2 regions of the Caballeronia sp. LZ033 genome follow, and region 2 is predicted to be linked to the other one. Evidence: riboswitches for the same ligand, from Rfam matches in the RefSeq annotation. Region 2 holds a riboswitch; the other holds the start of a gene.
What was found. A riboswitch is a leader RNA that binds a small molecule or an ion and turns the genes downstream of it on or off. The one in region 2 is predicted to bind cobalamin.

Region 1 (5,269 bases), on a different contig from region 2:
ATGGGCGCGGCCATCTTGGCATCGGCGCTCATCGCGCGTGACTGCATCATCATGACCGGGCGTGGCTGAACGCCGCTGTGTCCGATGTTCACTTCCCTGATCGAGAAGTTGCTGTAGCCGAACGACTGCGCGGCGGTTTGCGCCTGCTTGCGGAACGAGTCGATGGCCTGCGTCACGAGTTTCTGCTCGGCCGCGCGCTGTGCTTCCGGCGACAGCGAGAAGGCCACGCTGCCCACTTGCATCGACGCACTCATCCGGCCGGCGAGCTTCGAGGCCGCCGCGAAGTCATGCGATTCGAGCACGACTTCCGTGCGGCCGCGCCAGGCGGAAATCTTGCCGTCGCGATCGGTGGACGGATACACGGTGAACGAACCGCTCCTGGCCGTCACGCCGTCGACGCCCCGCGCCTCGCGCAAGGCCGACTCGGCGCGCTGATTGAGCGTGTTGGTGAGGGAGGAGGGATCGGCGGCTTCCTGTTCGTAGAACAGCGTGATGGTCACGACATCCTGCGCCACCTGCGCGCTCGATTGCGCCGACAGTGACAGCACGCCCGCGGGCTGCTGATTGATCACCGTCTGCGCGGCGGCGGATTGAGAGAAGGTGAACGCGGCGCCGGACATCGCGAACAGGGCGAGGGCGGCGGCAGTTTTCTTGTAGGTCATCGAAGGCTCCAGACGCAAAGGCAATCACGTATTGCGTCGCATGATGTGCGACGGCCTTTAGGCGGCACCCGTGCGTCGTAAGTTCCTTGTTAGACGAGACGCTCGGTAATGAAGCGCCATTGCGCATCGGTGACGGGCGTGATCGAAAGACGATTGCCGCGTGCGAGTACCTGCATGTCCGCGAGTTCAGCATGCTCGCGCAACGTGGCGAGCGGAATCAGCGGCGTCTTCTTGACGAACTTCACGTCGACCAGCATCCAGCGCGGCGTTTCCTGCGTGGACTTCGGATCGTAGTAGTGGCTGTTGGAATCGAACTGCGTGGGGTCCGGATAGGCAGTAGAGCAGACCTTCGCGATACCCGCGATGCCCGGCTCCGGACAGCTCGAATGATAGAACAGCACGCCGTCGCCGACTTGCATCTGGTCGCGCATGAAGTTGCGCGCCTGATAGTTGCGCACGCCCGTCCACGGCAGGGTTTTCTTCGGCGCGTGCGCCAGGTGATCGATGCTCGCTTCGTCCGGTTCGGACTTCATCAGCCAGTAGCGCATGGTTGTTCGTTATGCGTGATCGACGATGGAATGAGGAATGCAGAAGCACTGCTGCAAATGAAAACGGCATCGGGAAAACCGATGCCGTTTGAGATGAGGTCCCCGCCATAGCCGCTAGGCCGGCATCCTGAACCTGGGTTCAAGATTGGTCGCGGTAAGCAACACTTCGGGTACATCGGACTAGCGACGCGCGCGCCCATGTTGCAAGGTTCCGCAACCGTGCCAATGTAGCATTGGTTCAAGGAATATATGACCTTGGCGTACCAGGCAGGGAAACGTCACTCTACACCAATCGTTTGCCTTCTGCAGCCCCGGTGCGGTTTCTTTTTTCGATCGACGTGGCGCGCTGATTGTGCCTTTGCCAAGCCTTCACAAACACGGCTTGATCAACCGCATCGACGCGCTTTATTGCACTTCGTATTGTGCAATGACGGCGCCGAGCTGCTCGTTCATCGAGTGCATCGTGCGACGGATTTCCTCGGCGGGGAAGGCTTCGCCGTGACGCACGCTGTCCTGCAGCTTGAGCAATTCCGACGCCAGCGACAACGCCGCCATCACCGCGATGCGATCCGTGCCGCGCACGTTGCTCGCGTTGCGCACCTTGTTCATCTCGGCATCGACGCGTGCGACGGCTTCGCGCAACGCACCTTCCGTCTCAGGCGAGCAGGCAAGGCGATAGGGCTGCCCGAGAATGGAGACTTCGATTTGCGTGGTCGTCATGCCTTCTCTCCTTGATGATGCTCGCCGTGCAATTCCGCTTCGGACGCATGGGCATGTTCATGCGCTTCCGGCGAATCGGCTTCGAGGAGATCGAGTTGATTGTCGGCTTCGCCGTGCTGCGCGGACTTTGCGCGCGGCAGCTTTTCGAGGATCGCGTTGAGGCGGACCTGCGCGTCGTCGATCTTGGCGGAGAGGGAATCGCGTTCGGACTGCAGCGTGTCGCGTTCTTCGCGGACTTGCGCGAGGTCGGCCTGGAGATTGGCGTACTCGGTGCGCAGTTGCTCGAGTTGTTCTTGCAGCGCGGCACGCGCCTGATTGTGGCGCTCGCTGATCTGGATCAGCCGGCCGATGTTTCCTGACAGTGATTCGAGTTCGTTGAGCATGTGCTGCGTCCTCTAAAGACCTCGCATTTTAGCGCGGTTCAACGGAGCTACCGATAATTGTCTCGTTTCGAGACGTAACAGCACGCGATCTTGCGCGCAAACCCCGGGTTCTCGCGCATCTCGCAATGCATTCGTGTGCAGAAAACACGAGCGTTGATTTGTTCGTGCATGCAGTCAGGCTGATTCTCGCTCGCTGAGTTCGTTTGTTCTTTGCATCTTCACGCGCCGCCTGCTGTCCTTCGCGCCAGGGTTCGCCGTTTCTTGACGGTCCCCACCCGCGCTCCTACACTTGCCGCACTTCTGGTGCTCGCATGCGCGGCTCTCGCGCATGCAGTCAAACGGGAAACAGGGAGCGAAGTCCTCGAAGCAGCCGAACAAGTGAACGGCGGCCGGACAGGACGGAGCCAACCTGTGCTGCCCCCGCAACGGTAAGCGACCGCAACGCAAGTTGCAAGTCGTCTCATACGCGTTTTTGCAGTGCGGGCGCATGGATCCATCCATACGCCGGGCCGCTCGTCGGCCTCTGCAAGAAACGTGTCGACGCCACTGCGCATGATGCGCGGGAAGGCGGGACGATGCGTCGCCAGCCCGGATACCGGCCAGAGTGCCACGCGCCTGCCGCCGGTCATCGCACGATCACTGCATGATCCCAAACGGCATGGCGCGTTCGTCGCGCATCGAACCTCGCGGGGAGCGGGGCCGCGCTCATCCTCCACGGGAACACTCGTCATGCAATCGCCATGGGCCTCCGTCCGGGACGGCCTCTCCAGTCGCGGCCTCGCCGCTGCCACTTTTCTCCTGCCGCTCGCCGGCGTCGCGCAAGCCGCGACGACCACCGCCACGGATGACGCTTCGCAAACGCTTGCGCCTGTCGTTATTACTGCCACGCGTGCAGCGCAGCCGCTCGCCGATTCCATTCCGCAGACCTCGTTGTTCGATGCACAGGACATTGCAGACAGCAACGCCGACGACGCACTCGGCCTCATCGCGCTCGCGCCCGGCATGCAGGTCACGCGCAACGGCGGACCGGGCGCGAACTCGGGACTCTTCATTCGCGGTGCATCGTCGTCGCAGTCGCTCGTGCTGATCGACGGCGTCCGGGTCGAATCGGCATCGCTCGGCGCGGCGCAACTGTCGCAAGTGATGCTCGACCAGATCGGCCGCGTCGAGGTGGTGAATGGCAATGTCTCGGCGCTGTATGGTTCCAGCGCGATCGGCGGGGTCGTGCAGATCTTCACGAAGGAGGGCGAGCCGCATCCGCCGCGCTTCAGCTTCGAAACCGAGCTCGGCAGCTATCACACGCAGCGCCAGTCCGCCGGCGTGAACGGCGCGCTGGACCAGGACGGGCGCACCACCTTCAGCCTGAACGTGTCGCGCGAAAAGACCGACGGCTTTTCGTCGATCGATCCGAACCTCGCGCCCGGCGCGAATCCCAACGCGAACGGCTATTTGAACGAGAGCGTCGCTGCGACCTTGCGCCACAGGTTCAACGAGCAATGGGATGCGGGCGTGCGCTTCCTGCAGTCGAACGGCATCAACAGCTTCGACGATGCCTACGGCCAGCCGACCGATCTCAACGAATCGCACAACCGCGTGCGTTCGGCGTCGGTGTTCGCCAACGGCAAACTCACCGGCAACTGGACCACGCACTTCACGATCGCGCAGGGCCAGGACCGCGCGAACATCGAGCAGAACGGCGTCTATACGAGCCGCTTCAATTCCGAGAACCGCCAGTACACGTGGCAGAACGACATCCGCATCAGCGACGCGCACACGTTCCTCTTCGGCTACGAGCACCTCGACCAGACGCTCGATTCCGATCAGTTCAGCGCCCCCGACCGCCACGTGAACTCGGTGTTCGCGGGCTATGTCGGCCATCTGGGCGCGAGCGAATTCCAGGCGAACCTGCGTCACGACCAGTATTCCGATTTCGGCGGCGCGAACAGCTACTATCTCGGCTACGCGTACAACATCGACGCGCACTGGAAGGCGAGCGCGAGCTATGCGGCCTCGTTCCGCGCGCCGAGCTTCGACGATCTCTACTATCCGTTCAGCGGCAATCCGTCGATTCAACCGGAGCGCAGCCATTCGGTCGAAGCGGCGTTGCAGTATGCGTCGAGCGGACTCGGGGTATTGCGCGTCACGCTGTTCCAGACGCGCTACTCGAACCTGATCGACTACGTGTCCGACGGCGGCTTCTACTACACCGCGCAGAATGTCGGGCGGGCGAAGGTGCAGGGCATCGAGGGATCGTGGGCGGGGCATGTCGGCAGAACGGATGTGCGCGCGGGCGTCACGTTCCAGAATCCCGTCGATGAAACGAATCACCAGGACCTGACGCGACGCGCGCGGCATTTCGCGACGCTGAGCGCGCATCGCACGATCGGGCGCTGGCGCGTAGGCGGCGAGTGGCTCGTGAGCGGCCAGCGCAGCGATTACGATTCGACGCTGGCGGGCTACGGCATCGTGAACCTGTCGGCGCGCTATGACATCTCGAAGTCGTGGACCGTCACGGCGCGCGTCGACAATCTCTTCGACAAGGACTATGAGCTTGCGTATGCCTACAACACGCCGCGACGCGGCGTTTATCTCACGCTGGGCTGGCATCCGTCGTGAGCCGCGCGCCTGAGCGGTTGCGCGGCATGAACGGCGCGCGCGCCGCCGCGATCTGGGTCTGTCTCGCCGCCGCGGCGTGCGCGGTGCTGATCGCCTCGCTCGCGCTGGGCAGCGTCGCGCTGCCGCCGTCGCGCGCGTTCGCGGCGCTGGTTCATGCGCTGCCTCATGCGCTTTTCAATGCGCGCGCCGCCGTGCCCGATATCGCCGACGACATCGTGCTCACGCTGCGCCTGCCGCGCGCCCTCGCGGGCTTTGCGTCGGGCGCGCTGCTCGCGCTGGCCGGGGCGCTGTTGCAGGTGCTGCTGCGCAACCCGCTGGCGGAACCCTACGTGCTCGGCGT
Region 2 (5,269 bases):
AACAGTTCGCGGAAATAGGTCTTGCGCAGCGCGCGCTCTTCATCCGAGAAGGTCGATTCACCGTCCAGAAAGCGGTCATCGATTTCCATCTCGAACTCTTCGTCGTAACTGTCGATGAGGTCCGCGTGGAAACGGCGCTGCTTGTCCGTCGTGTCGATGCTCATGGTGGGCTCCGTGATTGTGTGCTGGGCTGTCGTGGTGCATTGCGCCAGGCGGCGCGAGACGAAGACGCGAGTCCGCCGAGTATGACCGTCGCCAGTGGCAGGCATGTGACAACGGCGCTCCCGCCTGACTCGTCGAACAGGGAAATCATTGTGACAGGCGCGCGCCGCGCCGGTTAAGTGGCTTTATGACGCGGTCGCGCCGTCGTTGTGCGCGCCGTTAGAATAATTCCGCGCTTCAATGGCATGCCGATGGCATGTCCACTTTCTTCCAGCCAGACGAGAACACGATGACCCCAACGCCACGCGCCCTCCAGAGTTTCGACGACGTGCAGACCGCCCGTCTCGTGCCGTACAACCGTCTCGTGGACACGCTCGCCGCGACCATGCTCGACTACGCGGCGGGGCGCATCGTGAGTCCGGAGCGCATGGTCGTGCCGATCGAAGGCGGCGTGATGCTGTCGATGCCCGCGAGCGCCGCCGATCTCGCGATGCACAAGCTCGTCAACGTGTGCGCGGGCAACGGCGCGCTCGGCCTGCCGACGATTCACGGTCAGGTTACCGCCTACGATGCCGCCACCGGCGTGCCGCAATTCATGCTGGACGGCCCCACGGTGACCGGGCGGCGCACGGCTGCGGTTTCGATGCTGGCGATCCGCGCGCTGCACGGCGCCGCGCCGCGCGAGGTGCTGGTAATCGGCACGGGCAGGCAGTCGGCGTTTCACGTCGAGGCACTGGCGGCCGTGTATCCGGAGGCACGCATTCTCGTGCAGGGTTCGCGGGCTGGGCGTGCGCGCGCGTTCTGCGACGCGCATGCGGCGCCCGGCCGCCACCTCGCGCCGCTCGAGGCGGCGGAGATCCCCGCATCGGTCGATGTAGTGATCGCCGCGACCACCAGCAAGACGCCGGTGTACACGGCGCCTCCGCGCGCCGGACGGCTGGTGATCGGCGTGGGCGCCTTCACCGCCGATGCCGCCGAGATCGCTGCTGAGATCGTGCATGGCAGCGCGCTTTACGTGGACGATCTGGCCGGCGCCCGCCACGAAGCCGGCGATTTCATCCTGGCAGGCGTCGAGTGGGGCGCGGTGCGGGCGCTTGCCGAGGCGCTGGCGGCTCCGGTTTCGGCGGACGCCGCCCCCCGGCCCGTCATGTTCAAGTCGGTTGGCTGCGCGGCCTGGGACCTGGCGGCATGCCGCGTCGCGCGGGTGATTTTGTCGGAGGAAAGCCCGGGCGGGGGCTGATTGAAGCTGCTTGGAACGGTCCTTGCTGTCAGTTGGCTTGATGACGAGGCGCGCAACGGCGTGTCCCTGCAATTCAGCCAGCGAACACACTCATGAAGAGTCGATACGACAGCAAGTGGCACCCCTGGATCCCCGCCCACGAGGACGGCCATGAAAGCGGCGGCGCGGCAAGCGCAAGCCGCCCGCCGCGCCCCACGCCCAATGCCGCACCGCCCGCGGCCTACTTCATCTCGGTACTGGAACTGGCGACCGGCGAAAAGCTCGGCAACGACGAGCGTCTGCGCGCCGTGGCCATGCTCGAATCGCAGTTCGGCGCGGGCCGCCCGCGCACGCTGAAGGAGGCGGTGCGCATCTGCGCCGCGGCCATCGATTCGTCGACACTCCAGCGTATGGCGCGCGGCGCGAAGGCCTGACAGGAAGTTCTGACAAGCGCCTGTCGGCGAAGCGCGTTTTTTCATACGTGTGTAAAACGCGCGTGCTCCGGGCGCGAACGGACGGCTGAATGGACCGGTCGTTCGCCGGACCTCACTTGACCGTCTGGATCACTTCGAAGCCTTCGAACTCCGGATGTCCGAGGTAAAGCTGGCGCGTTTCCCCGCCCGCATTGCGGTGCGCGGCGCGGAACGCGTCGGAACGCGTCCAGTCGTCGAAGGACTCTCGGTTTGCCCAGATTGTGTGGCTCGAATAGAGCACATGGTCGTCCTTCGTGGGTCCCTTCAGCAGATGAAACTCCACGAAGCCCGGCACGTCCTTGAGATGGGTGTCGCGGCTGGTCCAGAGGCGTTCGAAATCGGCTTCGGCGCCGGGCACGATCTTGAAGCGGTTCATGGCGATATACATGTCGATGCAGTTCCTTTGCGGCAAGCGCGGTCAGACAACAAAAAATATTAGTCGCGTCCAAGTTCGACGATGGCTTTGAACCCGCCGAAAAACATCCGTTGCGCATCGAAGGGCGGCTCGCCGGTTTCCATCATGGCCTTGAGGCGCGGGTCTTCCATCACCTTCGCATTGACGCGGTCGCGTTCCTCGCGCGACGCATAGACGATATACGAGAACACCACGGTCTCGCCTTCCTTCATCTGCACGCTCTGCGGGAAGGAGGTGAGCTTGCCGGGCTTCACGTCATCAGCGACAGCTTCCACGAACTGCAGCGCGCCGTGCTCCATCCAGATCTTGCCGGCCGCTTCGGCCATGGCCCGGTAGGCTTCGATCTTGTCGGACGGCACGGGTACGACGAATCCATCCACGTAATGCGCCATGTGTATCTCCTGAGCGGTTTGATAGCGGGCTCGCGCAATCGCTGCGCTGCATGCTTGGAGCGTCCTGCACGCGCTGAAGTTCAGGCCGGCGGGGGCAGGCTCACCGTCCAGTCCTGTGCGCTTCGACTGCGGGTCAGGACGGTGATGGAGCACGGCGCGAAGTTCATCGCATAGACGGAGGTCAGCGGCTTGCGCTGCGCATGCGCGACGGCCACCTTTACGACGATGCCATGCGTCACCACGATGCAGCGCTCGCCGCGCATCTCGCGTTCGATCCGGTCGAGACCTTCGACCACGCGCACAGCCAGCATCCCGATGCTTTCGCCACCGTGCGGACGCGCCCGCGGATCGGTTAGCCATGCGCTGAGTTGCGCGGCTTCGCCATCGGCGAGTTCGCGGATGGAACGTCCGCGCCAACTGCCGTAGTCGATGTCGTCGAAGGCGGCATCGATGTCGACATCAGGCGCGATGCACGCCGCCATCTCGCGCGCCGCGCGGGCTGGGCTGGAGATCACGCGCGCGGTGTCATCGGCGGGCAAGGGCGCGTGCGGGGTGTCATCGGCGGGTTCGTCGCCGACAGGAAAGCGGCCGGTTTTCATCGCGCGCGTGGCGGGGTGGCAGAGGAGAACGAGTTCCAAGGCAATCGGCGGTTCTGAGGTTATCGTTTTACTTTGCGGGCAATCGTCATAGAATGGCAAGCCTGCAGTGCGAGGAAGCCGGTGCAAACCCGGCACGGTCGCGCCACTGTAAGCGGTCCGTCAGCGCCATGAGACGCGCCGCGAGTCAGACCCCGCTGCATGCTCTTCGTCAATCGGGACGCGCCTATCCCTGGAGAAACACCATGAATGCTTCCAACGCGCCGGGCTTTGCCGCACCGGTTTCCTCTTCCTTCGACGCACCCGTGCCGCTGCCGGTGCGCGAAGTCCTGCCCTGGGCCGTGTTCATCGGCCTGATCCTGCTGATCGCGATTTATTTCGTCGGCGCCGAACAAGGCGCGACGTCGATCTTCTCGGGCATGTACATCCACGAATTCGTTCACGACGGCCGGCATCTGCTCGGCTTTCCCTGCCACTGAGGGCGCAGCATGATTCGCACCCTGCTGATACGCGGCATGCTCGCGGGACTGGTCGCGGGCCTCATCGGCTTCGGCTTCGCGCGTGGCTTCGGCGAACCTTCGGTGGCGCAGGCCATCGCCTTCGAAGAGCAGCATGAGCATGCGGAGGCCGCGCCTGCACACGAGCACGAGCACGGTCATGCAGCCGCCAATGCCTCCGCGAACGCGGACCAGAGCCACGATCACGGCGATGAGGAACTCGTCTCACGCGGCACCCAGGCGGGCCTCGGTTTGTTGACGGGCGTCGTCGTGTTCGGCACCGCGCTGGGCGGGATCTTCTCGCTCGTCTTCGCGTTTGCGTATGGCCGGCTCGGCGCGTTGCACGCGCGGGGCACGTCGGCGCTGCTGGCCTTGTTCGGCTTCGTGAGCGTGGCCATCGTGCCGTTCCTCAAGTACCCGCCCAATCCGCCTGCCGTGGGCAATGCCGCGACGATCGGACCGCGCACCGCGCTGTTCTTCACCATGGTGGCGATTTCGATTGCGGCCATGGTGTGGGCCGTACGCTGGCAGCGGCGTCTGACGGCACGGCAAGGCGCATGGAACGCGACGCTCGTCGCCGCGCTCGCTTACGTGGTCGTGATCGTGATTGCGCAGGTCGCGCTGCCGCACGTCGATGAAGTGCCCGAAGGCTTCTCGGCGTCCTTGCTGTGGAACTTCCGCGTGACCGCCATCGGTATTCAAGCGCTGATCTGGACGACGCTCGGGCTTTTGTTCGGTGCGCTGGCCGCGCGTGAACTCGAACGGCCGCCAGTGCGGAGAATGGCTGCGGCCTGAATCGTCAAATCGCCTGTACTGACATGACGAAGCCCGCGTTCCGTGAGGAGCGCGGGCTTTTTTGCTTAACGACGTTGTGCCGCGCGGCGGGCCAGCAGTTCATCGAAGAGCGCGCGCTTCGCGTCATCATCGAGCGAACGGAAGGTCTTGATCTCCTGGCGGCTTCTGAAACAGCCGAGGCACAGGCCGGTATCGGCGTCGAGCTTGCAGACGTTCGTACAGGGCGAGCCGACCGGTTCCTGCGTCATGGCGCGCTCGATGGTGAAGGCCAGGTCCAGCGGTGCTTGAGTGTCTTGCGTCATGAGAGCGAGGCGCCGCGAAACAGCGCGGCAGTTGCGGCCGGGTTCGACGGCCAGTAAGCGTGCATGTAGGTGGCCGTCACCGGTCCATGCCGATAGAGGGCTTCACCCTCGGCGCCCGTGGTCGCGTGTGCGGCCTTGAGCACGGGTTGCAGCGGGGTGTCGAGCGTCGAGTAGTGGAACGTGTGGCCCGTCATCGCGCCGTGCGCGGTGTCGATGCGCTGCATCGCGAGGCGCGACAGCTTGCGCTGCATGAAGGCCGCGCCGGGCAGGATGCCGAGCATTGCGTGCTGCGCGCCGTCGAGGACCGTGAGCGACTCGACGAGATACAGCATGCCGCCGCATTCCGCGACGACCGGCTTCGCTTGTTCGACATGCGCTTCGATCGATGCACGCGTGCGCCGGTTGCCGGCCAGCGTGG

Region 1: it holds a riboswitch for cobalamin, as region 2 does, so the genes downstream of both, QCE62_RS03390 (TonB-dependent receptor domain-containing protein) here and QCE62_RS31250 (CbtB-domain containing protein) in region 2, are expected to answer to the same signal.

Annotation. Positions count from the first base shown of each region.
Region 1 is NZ_JARUXQ010000001.1:711,373-716,641, forward strand. It holds gene QCE62_RS03365 (SIMPL domain-containing protein) at 1-662, opposite strand, end outside; gene QCE62_RS03370 (EVE domain-containing protein) at 752-1,210, opposite strand; RNA gene ssrS (6S RNA) at 1,306-1,487, opposite strand; gene QCE62_RS03380 (cell division protein ZapA) at 1,616-1,930, opposite strand; gene QCE62_RS03385 (ATPase) at 1,927-2,313, opposite strand; cobalamin riboswitch at 2,598-2,932, shown strand; gene QCE62_RS03390 (TonB-dependent receptor domain-containing protein) at 3,043-4,929, shown strand; gene QCE62_RS03395 (iron ABC transporter permease) at 4,956-5,269, shown strand, end outside.
Region 2 is NZ_JARUXQ010000004.1:876,959-882,227, reverse strand. It holds gene ppk2 (polyphosphate kinase 2) at 1-164, opposite strand, end outside; gene lhpI (bifunctional Delta(1)-pyrroline-2-carboxylate/Delta(1)-piperideine-2-carboxylate reductase) at 452-1,402, shown strand; gene QCE62_RS31270 (hypothetical protein) at 1,495-1,815, shown strand; gene QCE62_RS31265 (antibiotic biosynthesis monooxygenase) at 1,928-2,242, opposite strand; gene QCE62_RS31260 (DUF1428 domain-containing protein) at 2,290-2,661, opposite strand; gene QCE62_RS31255 (histidine phosphatase family protein) at 2,742-3,299, opposite strand; cobalamin riboswitch at 3,348-3,474, shown strand; gene QCE62_RS31250 (CbtB-domain containing protein) at 3,503-3,736, shown strand; gene QCE62_RS31245 (CbtA family protein) at 3,746-4,549, shown strand; gene QCE62_RS31240 (DUF1289 domain-containing protein) at 4,615-4,851, opposite strand; gene QCE62_RS31235 (cobyrinate a,c-diamide synthase) at 4,848-5,269, opposite strand, start outside.